DNA from 2 places in the Micromonospora sp. LOL_015 genome. Region 1 is predicted to be linked to the other one. Evidence: predicted binding sites of a transcription regulator. Region 1 holds the regulator's gene; the other holds the start of a gene.

The links. Region 1 encodes HrcA, which represses chaperone genes, less so after heat shock. Its sites were predicted from a motif close to GGTTNGCACNCTCNNNNNGAGNGTGCNAACC; they were not measured.
Region 2: groES (co-chaperone GroES) is a predicted target of HrcA. The motif match lies at 1,458-1,488, and genes of this name have one in related genera.

Annotation. Positions count from the first base shown of each region.
Region 1 is NZ_JBHMIO010000010.1:43,295-51,150, reverse strand. Features, by position in the region: gene ybeY (rRNA maturation RNase YbeY) at 1-307, opposite strand, end outside; gene ACFHWU_RS11600 (PhoH family protein) at 325-1,383, opposite strand; gene ACFHWU_RS11595 (HIT domain-containing protein) at 1,512-1,862, opposite strand; gene ACFHWU_RS11590 (16S rRNA (uracil(1498)-N(3))-methyltransferase) at 1,909-2,652, opposite strand; gene dnaJ (molecular chaperone DnaJ) at 2,696-3,829, opposite strand; gene hrcA (heat-inducible transcriptional repressor HrcA) at 3,900-4,922, opposite strand; gene ACFHWU_RS11575 (DUF4870 domain-containing protein) at 5,315-5,884, shown strand; gene hemW (radical SAM family heme chaperone HemW) at 5,974-7,197, opposite strand; gene ACFHWU_RS11565 (enoyl-CoA hydratase-related protein) at 7,215-7,856, shown strand, end outside.
Region 2 is NZ_JBHMIO010000008.1:15,903-23,758, forward strand. Features, by position in the region: gene ybaK (Cys-tRNA(Pro) deacylase) at 1-129, opposite strand, end outside; gene ACFHWU_RS10035 (THUMP-like domain-containing protein) at 176-1,411, opposite strand; gene groES (co-chaperone GroES) at 1,622-1,936, shown strand; gene groL (chaperonin GroEL) at 2,054-3,691, shown strand; gene ACFHWU_RS10050 (molybdopterin-dependent oxidoreductase) at 3,846-5,492, shown strand; gene ACFHWU_RS10055 (WhiB family transcriptional regulator) at 5,517-5,945, opposite strand; gene ACFHWU_RS10060 (response regulator transcription factor) at 6,226-7,191, shown strand; gene ACFHWU_RS10065 (DUF5319 domain-containing protein) at 7,198-7,608, opposite strand; gene guaB (IMP dehydrogenase) at 7,839-7,856, shown strand, end outside.

The DNA.
Region 1 (7,856 bases):
CCGCCTGCTTGGCGGCCACCTCCGGGCAGAGCACGATGTCGCCGAGCAGCCCCGGCTCGTCCGGGCTCGACTCGCCCGGACCGTGGTCGACGCTGCCCTCGTCCATCGGGAAGGCGAGTACGTCGGTCGGCCCGTCGCCGCCCATCCAGCGGTGGTTGAGCTCGGCCATGTAGTCCTGGTCGACCAGCAGCACCGACAGCTCCGCGAGCGGGTTGACGCCCATCTCGTCCAGCGCGTGACGGGCGACGGCGAGCACCGCGTCGGTGTCGACGTCGATTCCGGACTCGTTGGCGATCTCGATGGACACGTATCTCTCCCGAAGCTCTATCGACGCCGGTTCGCCCGGCCGCCGTGGGCGGTCCGGCCCTGGACCGCGTGGACGCCCTGATTCTGCTGTGCTTCGCGGTCGGCGTCCCACCGGGCGTACGCGTCGACGATGTCGCTGACCAGCCGGTGGCGCACCACGTCGGTGCTGGACAGCTGCGCGAAGTGCACATCGTCCAGGCCGGTGAGGATGTCCCGCACGGTACGCAGCCCGCTGGAGGTGCCACCGGGCAGGTCGACCTGGGTGATGTCGCCGGTGACCACGATCCGGGAACCGAAGCCGAGCCGGGTCAGAAACATCTTCATCTGCTCGGCCGTGGTGTTCTGCGCCTCGTCGAGGATGATGAAGGCGTCGTTGAGGGTCCGACCCCGCATGTAGGCCAGCGGCGCGACCTCGATGGTCCCGGCCGCCATCAGCTTCGGGATGGAGTCGGGGTCGAGCATGTCGTGCAGCGCGTCGTAGAGCGGACGCAGGTAGGGGTCGATCTTCTCGTAGAGCGTGCCGGGCAGGAAGCCGAGCCGCTCACCGGCCTCGACCGCCGGCCGGGTCAGGATGATCCGGTTGACCTGCTTGGCCTGCAGTGCCTGCACCGCCTTGGCCATCGCGAGGTAGGTCTTGCCGGTGCCGGCGGGGCCGATGCCGAAGACGATGGTGTGCGCGTCGATTGCATCCACGTACCGCTTCTGGCCCAGGGTCTTGGGCCGGATGGTCCGCCCGCGCCGAGAGAGGATGTTGAGGGTGAGCACGTCGGCGGGGCGTTCGCTGCCGCCCTGCGCCAGCATGCCGACGGTACGCCGGACCGCGTCGGTGGTCAGCGTCTCGCCCTTGGCGATGAGCTCGAGCAGCTCACTGAACAACCGCTCGGCCACCGCGTTGTCCGACGGCACACCGGTGATGGTGATCTCGTTGCCGCGTACGTGGACGTCGCTGGCGAGGGACTGCTCGACCAGCCGCAGGATCTCGTCGCCTGCGCCGAGCAGGTTGACCATGATCTGCGGGTCCGGGACGGTGATCCTGGTCTGCACCCGGGCCTGCCCGGGAGGTGGAGTGCCGGTCATGGGTCGGCCTGACGGCCTTTCGCACCTGCTTCCATCTCAGCGCCCCGACCCGGTCGGCCGCGGCGGGCGGACTTGCTGCCATCGTATCCGCTCAACGCCCGGCGCAGCGGCTCCATTTCCGCCGGTTGTCACCGGGACAGCAGCGGACCGAGCGGTGCCCCACCGAGCACGTGGGCGTGCACGTGGAACACCTCCTGACCGGCGTACCGGCCGGTGTTGAAGATCAACCGGAAGCCGTCCGCAGCGAGCCCTTCGGCCTGCGCCACCGCGGCCGCCGTGGCCAGCAGCTCGCCCGCGACGGCGGGGTCTGCGGCGGCCAGGGCGGCGACGTCGGGGTGGTGCTGCTTCGGTATCACCAGCGCGTGGGTCGGTGCCTGCGGGTGGAGGTCCCGGAACGCGACCGTGTTGGCCCCGTCGTACAGCAGGGTGGTCGGCAGTTCCCCGGCGGCGATCCGGCAGAAGACACAGTTGTCGCTCACCCGACGGATGGTAGCGGTGATCGGGTCCGGCCGGTCCACCGCCGCGCTACCAGCGCCCCAGCCGACCGGAGAGCAGGGCGAGTGCCGCGACACCGGCGGTCGACGTCCGCAGCACCGCCGGGCCGAGCCGCACCGGCCGGGCCCCGGCGTCGACGAAGGTGGCCAGCTCGGCGTCGTCGATCCCGCCTTCCGGCCCCACCACCAGCAGCACCGACCCGGTGGTCGGCAGGTCGGCGACGGCCAGCCGCTGCTGCGCCGACTCGTGCAGGACGAAGCCGGCGGCGGACGCCGCGCACCGGGCGGCGACCGCGTCGGTGGGCTCGGCCGGCTGCTGGTCGGAGCCGCCGATCGTCGGCAGCCACGGCCGGCGGGCCTGTTTGGTGGCCTCCCGCGCGGTGTCGACCCATCGTCGCCGGGCGCGGGCACCACGGTCGTCGCGCCAGCGGGTCACCGATCGGGCGGCCGCCCACGGGACGATCTCGTCGACCCCGACCTCGGTCATCGCCTGCACCGCCAGCTCACCCCGGTCGCCCTTGGCAATGCCCTGCGCCACCACCAGCCGGGGGTCGGCGGCGCTGACCTGCCCGGTGTCGAGGATCCGCAGGTCGAGCTGGTGCCGGCCGACAGCCTCGACCACCGCGTCGGCGACGCCGCCGCGCCCGTCGGCGAGCCGCAGCCGCTCGCCGAGACGCAGGCGGACCACCGTGGCGGCGTGGTGGCCCTCCGGCCCGTCGAGGGTGTGGGTCGGCCCGGTCGGCAGGCGGTCGACGAGAAACAGTGGGGCGCTCACGTCGGATCGGTCCTCCGCTGCTGCTCGCTGGCCGGACGGCGGGTCAGCCGTGGCCGTTGAACGCGTCGCGCATGCGGGAGAAGAATCCGCCCTGCTTGGTCAGCTCGGCGACCTCCTCGCCCCGGGCCTTGGCGAACTCCCGCAGCGTCCGCTCCTGCTCGGCGTCGAGCTTGGTCGGGGTACGCACGTCGAGGTGCACGTAGAGGTCACCGCGGCCGGTGCCGCGCAGATGCGGCACGCCGCGCCCGCGCAGCCGCAGCGTGGCACCCGGCTGGGTGCCCGGCTTGACGTCCACCGGCTCGTCGCTGTCCAGGGTCCGGATGGTCAGCCGGGTGCCGAGCGCCGCGGCGGTCATCGGCACGGTGACCCGGCAGTGCAGGTCGTCGCCCTTGCGGGAGTAGACGTCGTGCGGCTGCTCGTGGATCTCGACGTACAGGTCACCGGCCGTGCCCCCGCCCGGCCCGACCTCGCCCTGCTGGGCCAGCCGGATCCGCATCCCGTCCTCCACCCCGGCGGGGATCTTGACGGTCAGCGAACGTCGGGTCCGCACCCGGCCGTCGCCGGAACAGGTGGTGCAGGGGTGCGGGATGACGGTGCCGTAGCCCTGGCAGGCGACGCAGGGCCGGGACGAGACCACCTGGCCGAGGAAGGTCCGTTGCACGGACTGGACCTCGCCGCGCCCGCCGCACGCCTCGCAGGTCGCCAGGTGGGTGCCGGCTGCGGTGCCCGCGCCGGAGCATGTGGTGCAGATCACCGCCGTGTCGACGGTGATCGGCGCTTCCACGCCGAACGCGGTGTCGGTCAGATCGAGCTCCAGGCGCAGGATCGCGTCGGCGCCTGGGCGGGTCCGCGACCTCGGCCCACGGGAGCCGGCCGCTGCCCCGAAGAAGGCGTCCATGATGTCCTGGAAGCCGACGAAGGGCCCGGCCCCGCCGGGGCCGCCGCCGGGCGCGCCGCCGGGTGCCAACGGGTCGCCACCGAGATCGACGATCTGCCGCTTCTGGTCGTCGGAGAGCACCTCGTACGCGGCGTTGATGTCCTTGAACTTGTCAGCCGCCACCGGATCCGGATTGACGTCCGGATGGTACTGCCGGGCCAACTTGCGGTAGGCCCGCTTGATGTCGTCAGCGGAGGCGTCCCGGCTCACGCCGAGAATCCCGTAGTAGTCCTTGGCCACTGCGTCTGGTGTCCTCATGTGTCAGTCTCGCATGTGCAGTTCGCCGGGTCGTTTTGATCCTGCCCGCCGGTCAGTTCTGCGCCAGCAGATCGCCGACGTAGCGTGCCACGGCGCGAACCGTGGCGATGGTGCCGGGGTAGTCCATCCGGGTGGGCCCCAGCACGCCGAGGCCACCGACCATAACGGTGCCCGGACCGTAACCGGTGCTGACCACGGATGCGGCCCGCAGGTTGTCAACCTCGTTCTCGTCGCCGATGCGGACCCGCAGGGTGCTCGGCTCCACCTCGCCGATCAGCTTGAGCAGGACGACCTCCTCCTCCAGTGCCTCCAGTATCGGACGCAGGGAGCCCTGGAAGTCGAGTAGTCCCCCTCTGGCCAGGTTAGCGGTCCCGGCCAGGGCGAGGCGTTCCTCGTGCCGCTCGACCAGCGTCTCCAGCAGGACCGTCGAAAGCGTGGTCATCGCCGGTCGCAGGTCCGCTGGCACCTCGTCGACCAACGCCTGGACCAACGGCGGAGTGTCGGAGAGCCGACAGCCGTCGAGCTTCTCGTTGGCCAGCCGACGCAGGTCGGTCACGTCGTCGGCACTGATCGGGGCCGGCAGCTCCACCAGTCGCTGCTCGACCCGGCCGGTGTCGACGATCAGGACCAGCATCAGCCGAGTGGTCGAGATCGGCACCAGCTCCAGGTGCCGGACCGACGACCGGGACAGGCTCGGGTACTGCACCACCGCGACCTGGCGGGTGAGCTGGGCGAGCAGCCGGACGGTGCGGTGCACGACGTCGTCGAGGTCGACGGCGCCGACGAGGAAGCGTTCGATCGCCCTGCGCTCGGCCGGGCTGAGCGGTTTCACCCGGGACAGCCGGTCGACGAACAACCGGTAGCCACGGTCGGTCGGGACCCGCCCGGCGCTGGTGTGCGGCTGCCGAATGTAGCCCTCCTCCTCCAGCACCGCCATGTCGTTGCGGACGGTCGCCGGTGACACTCCAAGCTGGTGCCGCTCGACCAGCGCCTTGCTGCCGACCGGCTCCTGGGTGGCGACGTAGTCCTCGACGATCGCCCGGAGCACGTCGAGTTTGCGGTCGTCGAGACCCATCTGCACCTCCTTCGCCGGCACCGGTCGGACCGGTCACCGGTCGGACCGGTCCGAGGCTACGGTCCCGGCCGTCGCGGCGGCCGGTGGGTGGCCGGACCAACGACGCCCCTGCTGGCACTCGCCGGCTGTGAGTGCCAGCATACGTCGATCGGGCCGGGCCGGCGATGATCAGTTCGCCGGGCGGGGGCGTACCGGGCGATATGTCACCAAGCGCACTCACCCGGGTCGGATCGGTCGGCCGGCGGGGCTCCGCAAGCCGGCCGGCGGGCCAGAGAAGCCGGCCGGCGGGCCCCACACAAGCCGACCGACCAGCGGAGACGGCCTGCCCGGACGGGAAAATCGTCGGCGGGGCTAACTGGCGCGGCTTGATCCCTCCCCCTACCGTGTCGGGCATGACTGAACCACCTCGCCCACCAGGGGAGAACGGTCCCGGCGGCATGCCGCAGGACCCCAACTCCCCGCCGCCACCTCCAGCGTCCTACTCGATGCCGGGCGAGGCCTCCTCTCCCGGATACCCCCCGCCGCCCGGCGGCGCGAGCCCGCCCCCCGGCGGATACCCCCCGCCCGGCGGTTTTCCGCCTGGCGGTCCGGCGTACGGAGGTCAACCCCCGTCCGGTTACGCCACCAACGACGACAAGACCTGGGCGCTGATCGCCCACTTCGGTGGCGCCCTGGGCGCGTTCATCAGCTTCGGGCCGCTCGGCTTCGTCGGCCCGCTGATCGCCTACCTGGTCAAGGGTCAGCAGTCACCGGCCGTACGGGCGCACGCGCTGGCCGCGCTCAACTTCCAGATCCTCTGGTCGGCGATCGCCTTCGTGCTGCTCTTCATCAGCTGGTGCCTGCTGTTCATCCCCAGCCTGGTGGTGTTCGCGATCCAGATCATCTTCGGGATCATCGCGGGCGTGAAGGCCAACGAGGGGACGCTGTACAAGTACCCGATGTCCGCCAATTTCATCAAGTGACGCCGCTCGCCCCCGGATCCGTAACCGGCTCCGGGGGCGTCACGGTGGTGACAACGGGCCATCCCACGGAGAGTCGCCCAGCAGCGGTTTCACGGCAGCAGGTCCCGCACGACCGCGTCGGCCAGCAGCCGACCGCGCAGGGTCAGCACCGCCTGCCCGGCGGCGAGTGCGCCGGGGTCGAGCAACCCGTCGTCGCCGGCCTGGCGGGCCGCGCCCCGGCCGGCCGGGGCCAGTCGCGTCAGCGGCAGCCCACTGGCCAGACGCAACCCCAGCATCACCTCTTCGACCTGCTGCTCGGTGCCGGTGAGCAGTTCCCGGCCGTGGCCGGGCGACCGGCCGGCGGCCAGCCGCTCGGCGTACGACCGGGGATGCCGCACGTTCCACCAGCGGACCCCGCCGACGTGGCTGTGCGCCCCCGGCCCGAGCCCCCACCAGTCGCCGCCGGTCCAGTACAACAGGTTGTGCCGGCACCGGCCGGCGGCCGAGCGGGCCCAGTTCGACACCTCGTACCAGTCGAATCCGGCGCCGGACAGGGCCGATTCGGCGGCGAGGTAGCGGTCGGCGGCGACGTCGTCGTCGGGATACGGCAGTTCGCCGCGCCGCATCCGGGCCGCCAACCGGGTGCCGTCCTCGACGATCAGCGCGTACGCGCTGACGTGGTCCACCCCGGCCGCCACCGCCGCCGCCAGCGACTCGTCGAAGTCCGCCGCGCTCTCCCCCGGCGTACCGTAAATCAGGTCGAGATTGACATGCTCGAATCCGGCGTCCCGGGCCTCCCGGGCGGCGGTGACCGCGCGCCCGGGCGCGTGCCGGCGGTCCAGCACGGCGAGCACCGCCGCCGCGGTCGACTGCATGCCGAGCGACACCCTGGTGTAGCCGGCGGCCCGCAGCGCCCGCAGCGACGCCGGGGTCACCGACTCCGGGTTGGCCTCGGTGGTGACCTCCGCGTCGGCGGCCAGCCTCCAGGTGGCGTCGATCGCGTCGAGCAGCCGGGCCAGCGCGTCGGCCGGCAGCAGGCTCGGCGTGCCGCCGCCGACGAAGACCGTGTCCACCTGCTGTGGCGGGCGGGCGGCCAGGACCTTCGCGGCCAGTTCCAGCTCGGCCAGCACGGCGTCCAGGTACTCGCCGATCGGCGCGCTGCCGCCGAGTTCGGCGGGCGTGTACGTGTTGAAGTCGCAGTAGCCGCAGCGGGTGGCGCAGAACGGCACGTGCAGATAGACCCCGAAGCCGCGCCGGCCGCTGCGGGCGAGCGCGGACGGCGGCAGCGCCCCGTCGGCGGGCACCGGCGTACCGGCGGGTGGTGCTTTCGGCATGGGACTAGTGTGCCGGCATGGATGAGCCCCGACCCACCAGGTCCGCGCAGCCACTGATCCGTACGGCCACCGCCGCCGGGATCGCCACCCTGACCCTGGACAGCCCGGGCAACCGCAACGCGCTGTCCACCCCGTTGATGACCGAACTGCTCGCCGGCCTGGCCGAGGCGGTCGCCGACCCGCAGGTCCGGGTGGTGGTGCTGAGCCACACCGGTCCGGTCTTCTGCTCCGGCGCCGATCTGAAGGAGACCGCCGAGGCGTACGCGACCCGGCGGGTACCGGTCGGGATGCTCGGCGACGTACTGGCGGCGCTCTGGGAGTGCCCCAAGCCGGTGGTGGCCCGGGTCGGCGGCCCGGCGCGGGCCGGCGGGCTGGGGCTGATCGCCGCGGCCGACATCGCGATCTGCGACGCGGCGGCCACCTTCGCCTTCACCGAGGTACGGCTCGGAGTGGTCCCGGCTGTGATCTCCGCCACTGTGCTGCGCCGGCTGCAGCCGCGGGCAGCGGCGCAGCTGTACCTCACCGGTGAGCTGTTCGACGGTGCCCGGGCGGCGCAGATCGGTCTGGTCAGCGCCGCCGTACCGGCCGGGGAGTTGGACCCCGCGGTGACGGCGAGCTGCGCTGCACTGGTCCGGGGCGCCCCGGACGCCCTGGCCGGC
Region 2 (7,856 bases), on a different contig from region 1:
GACGCCGAGGGCGGCCGCGACCGCCGCGCCGTAGTCCGGGGTGTCCGGCGAGACCCGGTACGGGTGTAGTTGGAAGGTGATCCGCCGCTTGGTCAGCAGCGTCGTCGCCGGGGTCGCGGTACCTGCCATGCCGCGCGACGTTACCGGCCGGGCGCCCGCCGTCGGCCGCGTGCGGTCACCGGCCGGGTGCCGGCACCGGGTGGGCGAGCAGCGCCGTCGGGGCGCCGGCCACCCGGGTCAGCACCAGACTCGCCGCCACGCCGGCCCCGGAGGCGGTACGCAGCCGCAGATCGCGGCGCAACTGGGCGGGGTCGAGCGGGGAGCCGCGTTTGAGGATCTCCAGCCGGGTGACGCCGCGTTCGCGCAGCAGCGCCCGCAGCCGCTTCAGCGAGAACGGCAGCACGTCGGTGACCTCCAGACATCGGCCGTACGGCGTGTCGGTCGGCGCGTCGGCGTAGACGTAGGCGATCGACTCGTCGGCGAGGGTGCCGTCGACGGTCGCGGCGAACGCGGCGACCAGGTGTGAGCGGACCACCGCCCCGTCCGGGTCGTACAGGAAGCGCCGGACCGGGCCGACGTCGACCGGCTCGTCGCCGTCGCCGACCAGGTCCGTGGCCGGCTGTCCGGTACGCAGCAGGGTGGCCCGGCGCGGGGTGTCGGCCAGCGGGCCGCACCAGAACGCCGCCTCGACCACCTCCCGGTCGACGCTGACCCACTCGGCCTCGGCTCCCGGCGGGATCAGCGCGTGGTCGATGCCCGGTGCCACCTTGAGCACGGTGCAGGGCACCCGGGCGACCAACGACCGGACGAAGTCCCACGGCGGGGAGTAGCTGTCCGGGTCGAAGGTGCGCCGACCGCTGCCGGACCGGCGGGCCGGGTCGCAGAAGACCGCGTCGTAGCCGGAGACGTCGACTCCGGTGGCGTCGGCGCAGACCACGTCGACCAGGTGGGCCAGCCCGGTCGCCGCGACGTTGGCGGCGGCGATCGCGGCGGTGGCCGGGTCGGCCTCCACCGCGTACACCCGGATGCCGGCCCGGGCGGCGGCGAGGGAGTCCGCGCCGAGACCGCAACCCAGGTCGGCGAGGTGGCGCACCCCGGCGGCGCGCAACCGGGCGGCGCGCCGGTCGGCGACCACCGACCGGGTGGCCTGCTCCAGGCCGGCGCGGGTGAAGAACATCCGGGCGGCGGCCGGGCCGAACTTGCCGGCCGCGCGGGCGCGCAGCGCGGCCTGGGTGAGTGCGGCGGTCGCCAGCGGTGCCGGCACCCCGGCGGTACGCAGTGCGGTCGCCGCCGCGAGCGGATCCGCCCCGCCCGGCGCGGCCAGCACCTCGGTCGCGGCAACCAGCGCGGCCGCGCCTTCCGGGGCGCGCAGGGCGGCCAGTTCGTCCGGGTGCACCGCGACATTGTCCATGCTCGGCCATCGGGCTAGCACTCCGCACAGGCGACTGCTAATCTGCGGTTAGCACTCTCGGGTCGAGGGTGCCAGCTCGCCGGCTCCCGCCGGTGAGCGAAACGCCAGGCGGTCCGGCACCCGCGACGACGGATCCGCCCGGTGGACATGAGGCAGATTGACGCCGGTTACCCACGTGGCCGGCACCAAAACCAGATACCCCAGGAGGGTATGCCCGTGACTACCGCGACCAAGGTTGCGATCAAGCCGCTCGAGGACCGGATCCTGGTCCAGGCGAACGAGGCTGAGACCACCACGGCGTCGGGCATCGTGATCCCCGACACCGCCAAGGAGAAGCCGCAGGAGGGCACCGTCCTCGCTGTCGGCCCCGGCCGCGTCGACGACAAGGGCAACCGGATCCCGGTTGACGTCAACGTCGGCGACACGGTCATCTACTCGAAGTACGGCGGCACCGAGGTCAAGTACGCCGGCGAGGAGTACCTGGTGCTCTCCGCCCGCGACGTCCTCGCGGTCATCGAGAAGTGACCTACTGCCAGTGCTGAACGCCCCGAAGCCCCAGCCCGGGGCTTCGGGGCGTCGCCCGTTGGCCGGTGCCCGGCAGCCGCCGGCCGGCCGACGGCTAGTGCCTGTGAAGGGAATGTCATGGCGAAGATCCTGAGTTTCTCGGACGACGCCCGGCACCTCTTGGAGCACGGCGTCAACACGCTCGCGGACACGGTCAAGGTCACCCTCGGCCCGCGCGGGCGCAACGTCGTGCTGGACAAGAAGTTCGGCGCTCCGACGATCACCAACGATGGCGTGACCATCGCCAAGGAGATCGAGCTCACCAACCCGTACGAGAACCTCGGTGCGCAGCTGGTCAAGGAGGTGGCGACGAAGACCAACGACGTCGCCGGCGACGGGACCACCACCGCCACCGTGCTCGCCCAGGCGATGGTCCGTGAAGGTCTGCGCAACGTCGCCGCCGGGGCCAACCCGGCCGGCCTCAAGCGCGGCATCGACGCGGCCGCGCAGAAGGTCTCCGACTCTCTGCTGGCCAAGGCGGCAGAGGTGGCCGACAAGGGCTCGACCGCGCAGGTCGCGACGATCTCGGCCCAGGACGCCACGATCGGCGAGCTGATCGCCGAGGCGATGGAGCGGGTCGGCCGCGACGGCGTCATCACCGTCGAGGAAGGCTCCACCCTGGCCACCGAGCTGGAGGTCACCGAGGGCCTGCAGTTCGACAAGGGCTTCATCTCCCCGCACTTCGTCACCGACGCCGAAGCGCAGGAGGCGGTGCTCGAGGACGCGTACATCCTGATCACCACCCAGAAGATCTCCTCGATCGAGGAGCTGCTGCCGCTGCTGGAGAAGATTGCCCAGGACGGCAAGCCGCTGCTGATCGTCGCCGAGGATGTCGACGGGCAGGCGCTGTCCACCCTGGTGGTCAACGCCGTACGCAAGACCGTGAAGATCTGCGCGGTCAAGGCCCCCGGCTTCGGCGACCGGCGCAAGGCGATGCTGCAGGACATGGCGGTCCTGACCGGCGCCGAGCTGATCGCCCCTGAGCTGGGCTACAAGCTCGACGCGGTCGGGCTGGAGTCGCTGGGCCGGGCCCGGCGGATCGTGGTCGACAAGGACACCACCACGGTGGTCGACGGTGCCGGCAACGACTCCGAGGTCGCCGACCGGGTCACTCAGATCCGCAAGGAGATCGACGCGTCCGACTCGGACTGGGACCGGGAAAAGCTCGCCGAGCGGCTGGCCAAGCTCTCCGGTGGCATCGCGGTGATCAAGGCCGGGGCCGCCACCGAGGTGGAGATGAAGGAGCGCAAGCACCGCATCGAGGACGCCATCGCCGCGACCAAGGCCGCGGTCGAGGAGGGCACCATCCCCGGTGGCGGCGCGGCGCTGAGCCAGATCGCCGCCGTGCTCGACGACGACCTCGGCTTCGACGGCGACGAGAAGGTCGGCGTGTCGGTGGTCCGCAAGGCGCTGCACGAGCCGCTGCGGTGGATCGCCCAGAACGCCGGCTACGACGGGTACGTCGTGGTCGGCAAGGTACTCGAAGGCGACTGGGGCCACGGTCTCAACGCCGCCACCGGTGAGTACGTCGATCTGGCCGGGGCCGGCATCATCGATCCGGTGAAGGTGACCCGCAACGCGGTCAGCAACGCCGCGTCGATCGCCGGGCTGCTGCTCACCACCGAGAGCCTCGTGGTGGAGAAGCCGGAGAAGGCCGAGCCGGCCGCCGGCGGCCACGACCACGGGCACGGCCACCAGCACGGTCCCGGTTTCTGACCGGAAGTTCCACCTGCTCCACCCTGGATCCGCGTGATCAGTACGGCCGAGGGCGCACTCCGCCCGAGGTTTCTGATCACGCGGATTCTGCGTATCGTCGGCGGTACCAATGCGCCGTCGACCCGTACGGTGCCGGACAGATGGGTTGGACGTGATGACGCCGGAGCCGACGGTGCCGGACGCGACCGGGCCGGAGCCGACCGGGCCGGAGCCGACCGGGCCAGCTGCGCCGACCGAACCGCCGGGCCGCCTGCCCGGGCCGCTCGCGGCGCTCGCCGGGGTGGCCGCCGCCGCGCTCGCCCTGGGCCTGGCCGAGCTGGTCGCCGTCGGCACCGGCGCCCGCTCGGCACCGCTGGTCGCGGTCGGCGGGGTGGTCGTCGACACCGTCCCCGAGCCGCTGAAACAGTTCGCCATCGACGTGTTCGGCGTACACGACAAGACCGCGCTGCTGATCGGCACCGGCGTACTGCTCGCCGGGTTCGCGGCCGTGATCGGGGTGCTGGCCGCCCGCCGGCTCGCCGTCGGCTTCGCCGGCATCGCGGTCTTCGGCGTGATCGGCGCGGTGGCCGCGCTCACCCGGCCCGGCGCCGGGCCGGCCGCCGTCCTGCCGGCGGTGATCGGCGTGTCCGCCGCCGCGCTGCTGCTCTGGGCGTTGCTCGCCGGCCCGCTGCGGCCGGCCGCAGCCGCGTCGCCCGCCGAACCGGCGTCGATACCGGTGCGGCCCGGTGCCGGCACCGCCGACCGGCGCCGGTTCCTGTCCAGCGTCGGCGTGTCGGTCGGCGCCGCCCTGATCACCGGTGCCGGCGGTCGCTGGCTGGCGCAACGCCGGGGGGTGGCGACCGCCCGGTCCGCCGTGACGCTGCCCGCCCCGGTCGACGCCGCGCCGCCGCTGCCTTCCGGTGTGGATCCGGCGGCGCCGGGGCTGAGCCGGTACGTCACCACCAACCGTGACTTCTACCGGATCGACACCGCGCTGGCCGTTCCCCAGGTCGACCCGGACGAATGGCAACTGCGGATCCACGGCCGGGTGACCAACCCGATCACCCTGAGCTACGCCGACCTGCTCGGGATGGACCTGGTGGAGCGGTACGTCACGCTGGCCTGTGTCTCGAACGAGGTGGGCGGGGATCTCATCGGCAACGCCCGCTGGCTCGGCGTACCGGTGCGGGACCTGCTGGTCGAGGCGGGCCCGCTGCCCGGAGCCGACCAGGTCGTCGGCCGGTCCGTCGACGGCTGGACCTGCGGCACCCCGACCGAGGCGCTGCTGGACGGGCGGGACGCGCTGCTCGCGGTCGGGATGAACGGTCAACCGCTGCCGGTCGAGCACGGTTTCCCGGTCCGCATGGTGGTGCCCGGCCTCTACGGCTACGTCTCCGCCTGCAAGTGGGTCACCGAGCTGCAGTTGACCAGCTTCGCCGACTTCGACGCGTACTGGGTGCCGCGTGGCTGGGCGGCGGAGGGTCCGATCAAGACCCAGTCCCGGATCGACACCCCCCGGGTCCGCGCCGAACTGTCCGCCGGCACCGTGCCGGTGGCCGGGGTGGCGTGGGCCCCGCACCGGGGCATCAGCGGCGTCGAGGTACGGGTGGACGACGGCCCCTGGCGGCCGGCCGAGCTGGCCCCGGCGGTCTCCGCGGACACCTGGGTGCAGTGGGTCTGGCAGTGGCCGGCGACCTCGGGTGAGCACCTGCTGCAGGTCCGGGCGACCGACGGGACCGGCGCCACCCAGCCCGAACTACGCCAACCGGTCGCCCCGGACGGGGCGACCGGCTGGCACTCGGTCCGCGTCACAGTCCAGTAGGGATGTTCGAAACCGTGGCCGTGGTCAGGCGGTGGTGGCCGAGTCCGCCGGCTGCGGCCTGACGGCGGTCGATTCCGGCCGGCGCTGAGCCGGTACGGTCGACTTGTGCGGCCGGCCCAGCCGGGCCTCCAGCCGTTGCACGTCGACCCGGCCGCCGCGGCGGTCAGCGAGATCTTCCCAGCCGAGGGCGATCAGCCGGAGCCGTTCCGACTCGCTGAAACCGCCCCACACCCCGTACGGCTCGCGCACCGACAGGGCGTGCGCGGCGCACTCTGCGCGGACCGGGCAGGTCCGGCAGACCGCCTTGGCTCCCGACTCCCGGCGGTTGCGTGACGACCCTCGCTCACCGTCGGGGTGGAAGAACTGGGCGCTGTCCCGGCCACGGCAGGCACCAAGAATCTGCCACTCCCACAGGTCGACGATCGGTCCGGGCAGTCGGCGTACATCCGACATCTGCACCCCTCCTTCCGCGCGGCTCCTGCGGACACTTCGTGGTAGGACCAGGCGGCCGGCCGCGCAAGCGCTCCGGTCCTTCGTGTCACCGGGGTACCCGGGAGTCCCACTGCTCAATCACCCGTGCCGGAACGGGTGGGATCACCCGGGTCGGAACCTGCGCGCGATAGCCGGTCGGCGACGTGGCCACCGGTCCTGAACTTTCATCTTTTTTCGTGGCGAAGCGCATGAGTGAGCGTGCCTCGCGTGATCTGCTGCTGGCGGGAGAGGGGAGTCACAAGTGCGCAAGGTGCTCGTGTGTGTGCGAACAGTAGTTGCAGCTCAGAACATCACCGCCGCTGCCGCCCGGCTCGGTCTCTCCGCCGCAGTACGAACAGCGGTCTCTGAACCGGAGGTGATGCTGCGGCTCGCCGAACGCCCAGCGGAGATCGTACTCGCCGACACCGCCCTGGCCCGTCCGGACAGCGCCAGCTTCACCCGCCGGGTACTGGCCCGCTCGCCGGGCAGCGTGATCGTGCTGTTCGGCGGGGAGGACCCGCAGGTGGCGTCGGCCGCGCTGGCCGCCGGCGCCCGCGGGCTGCTGCGCGGCACCGACGACCTGGTCACCGCCGTGGCGAAGACCCTGCTGCTGCTCGCCGCGCCGGGCCGCCGTACGCCGGCACTGCTGACCGAGCAGTCAGCAGCCGCACCGGCCCCGGCGGTGACCGCCACTGTTGGTGCCGCTGGCGCGGCGACTCATCACCCCGGGGCCGCCGCCGCTGGTACCGACTCCGCCGGACAATCGGTCACCGGCGCCGCCGAGCAGACGGCTGCGGCCGCTGCCGGCGTGGATCCGGCCACCGGCCCGAACGTGGTGCCGAACCAACGCGACGACGCAGCCGCGACGGCACCGGCCGCCGACACCGCCGACGCACCGGCGCCCGTCCCGCACCCCGACGGCGCGTCGACCGACAGCGCACCCAACGGCAGCGCACCCAATGGCGGCGTGGCGCACGGTGCCGGACCGGACGGCGCCCAGCCGTCGGACGGTCGAGTCACCGCACTACGCCGGATCGGGCTCACCGAACGCGAACTCCAGGTGCTACGCGGGATGGCGGAAGGCAAGAGCAACGGCGAGATCGGCCGCGACCTGTTCGTCTCGGAGGACACCGTCAAGACCCACGCGCGACGACTGTTCCGCAAGCTCGGCGCACGGGACCGGGCGCACGCGGTGGCCACCGGATTCCGTACCGGACTGGTCGCCTGACCGACCTTAGCCCGGCCGGCCCTGGTCGTCGTCCGCCTCGTCCCGCAGGGTGTCGTGCACGCCGTCGGCGTACCCCCGGGCGTACTCCCAGCTCACGTAGTGGTCCGGGTCGGGGTTGAAGGCCGGCTCGTGCACCCTCGGCCGGCCGGAGTCGAGCAGGTGGCGCAGATTGCCGCGCAGCAGGTCCCAGTCGAAGTAGTGCGGCTCCCGGCAGTCCTCGCAGTCGATCACCAGCCCGCGGATCCCGACCGCGCCGAGCAGCGCCCGGTAGACCTCCAGGTCGGCGAGGTCCTCCAGCACGTCCTGCCGTTCGGCGGGCGTCAACGAATCCGGCTCGCCGGCCTCGGCGGGATCCTCCAGCCCGGCTGCCGGATCGGCGGGGTCGCCGCTGAACGGATCGATCGGCTCTTCGTGCACCCCTCCACCGTAGTCCCACCCGTACCGGCTGCGTGGGCCCCACCCGGTCTGGCTGGCCGCGCAGGTGGCGCGCCCGGCCGGTCCGGCGGTGGGTACGATGAACCATCGCACCGCAAGACGGGGCGAGCCGGTCAACCGCCACCCACGCCGGGCCGCCTGCCGACCCGGCGCCTGGGCATCAGCCGCCGCCGGCCGCAGGCGAACCGTCCGACCAGCTCAGGGGAAAAGTCGTGGAAAACTCGCCCACC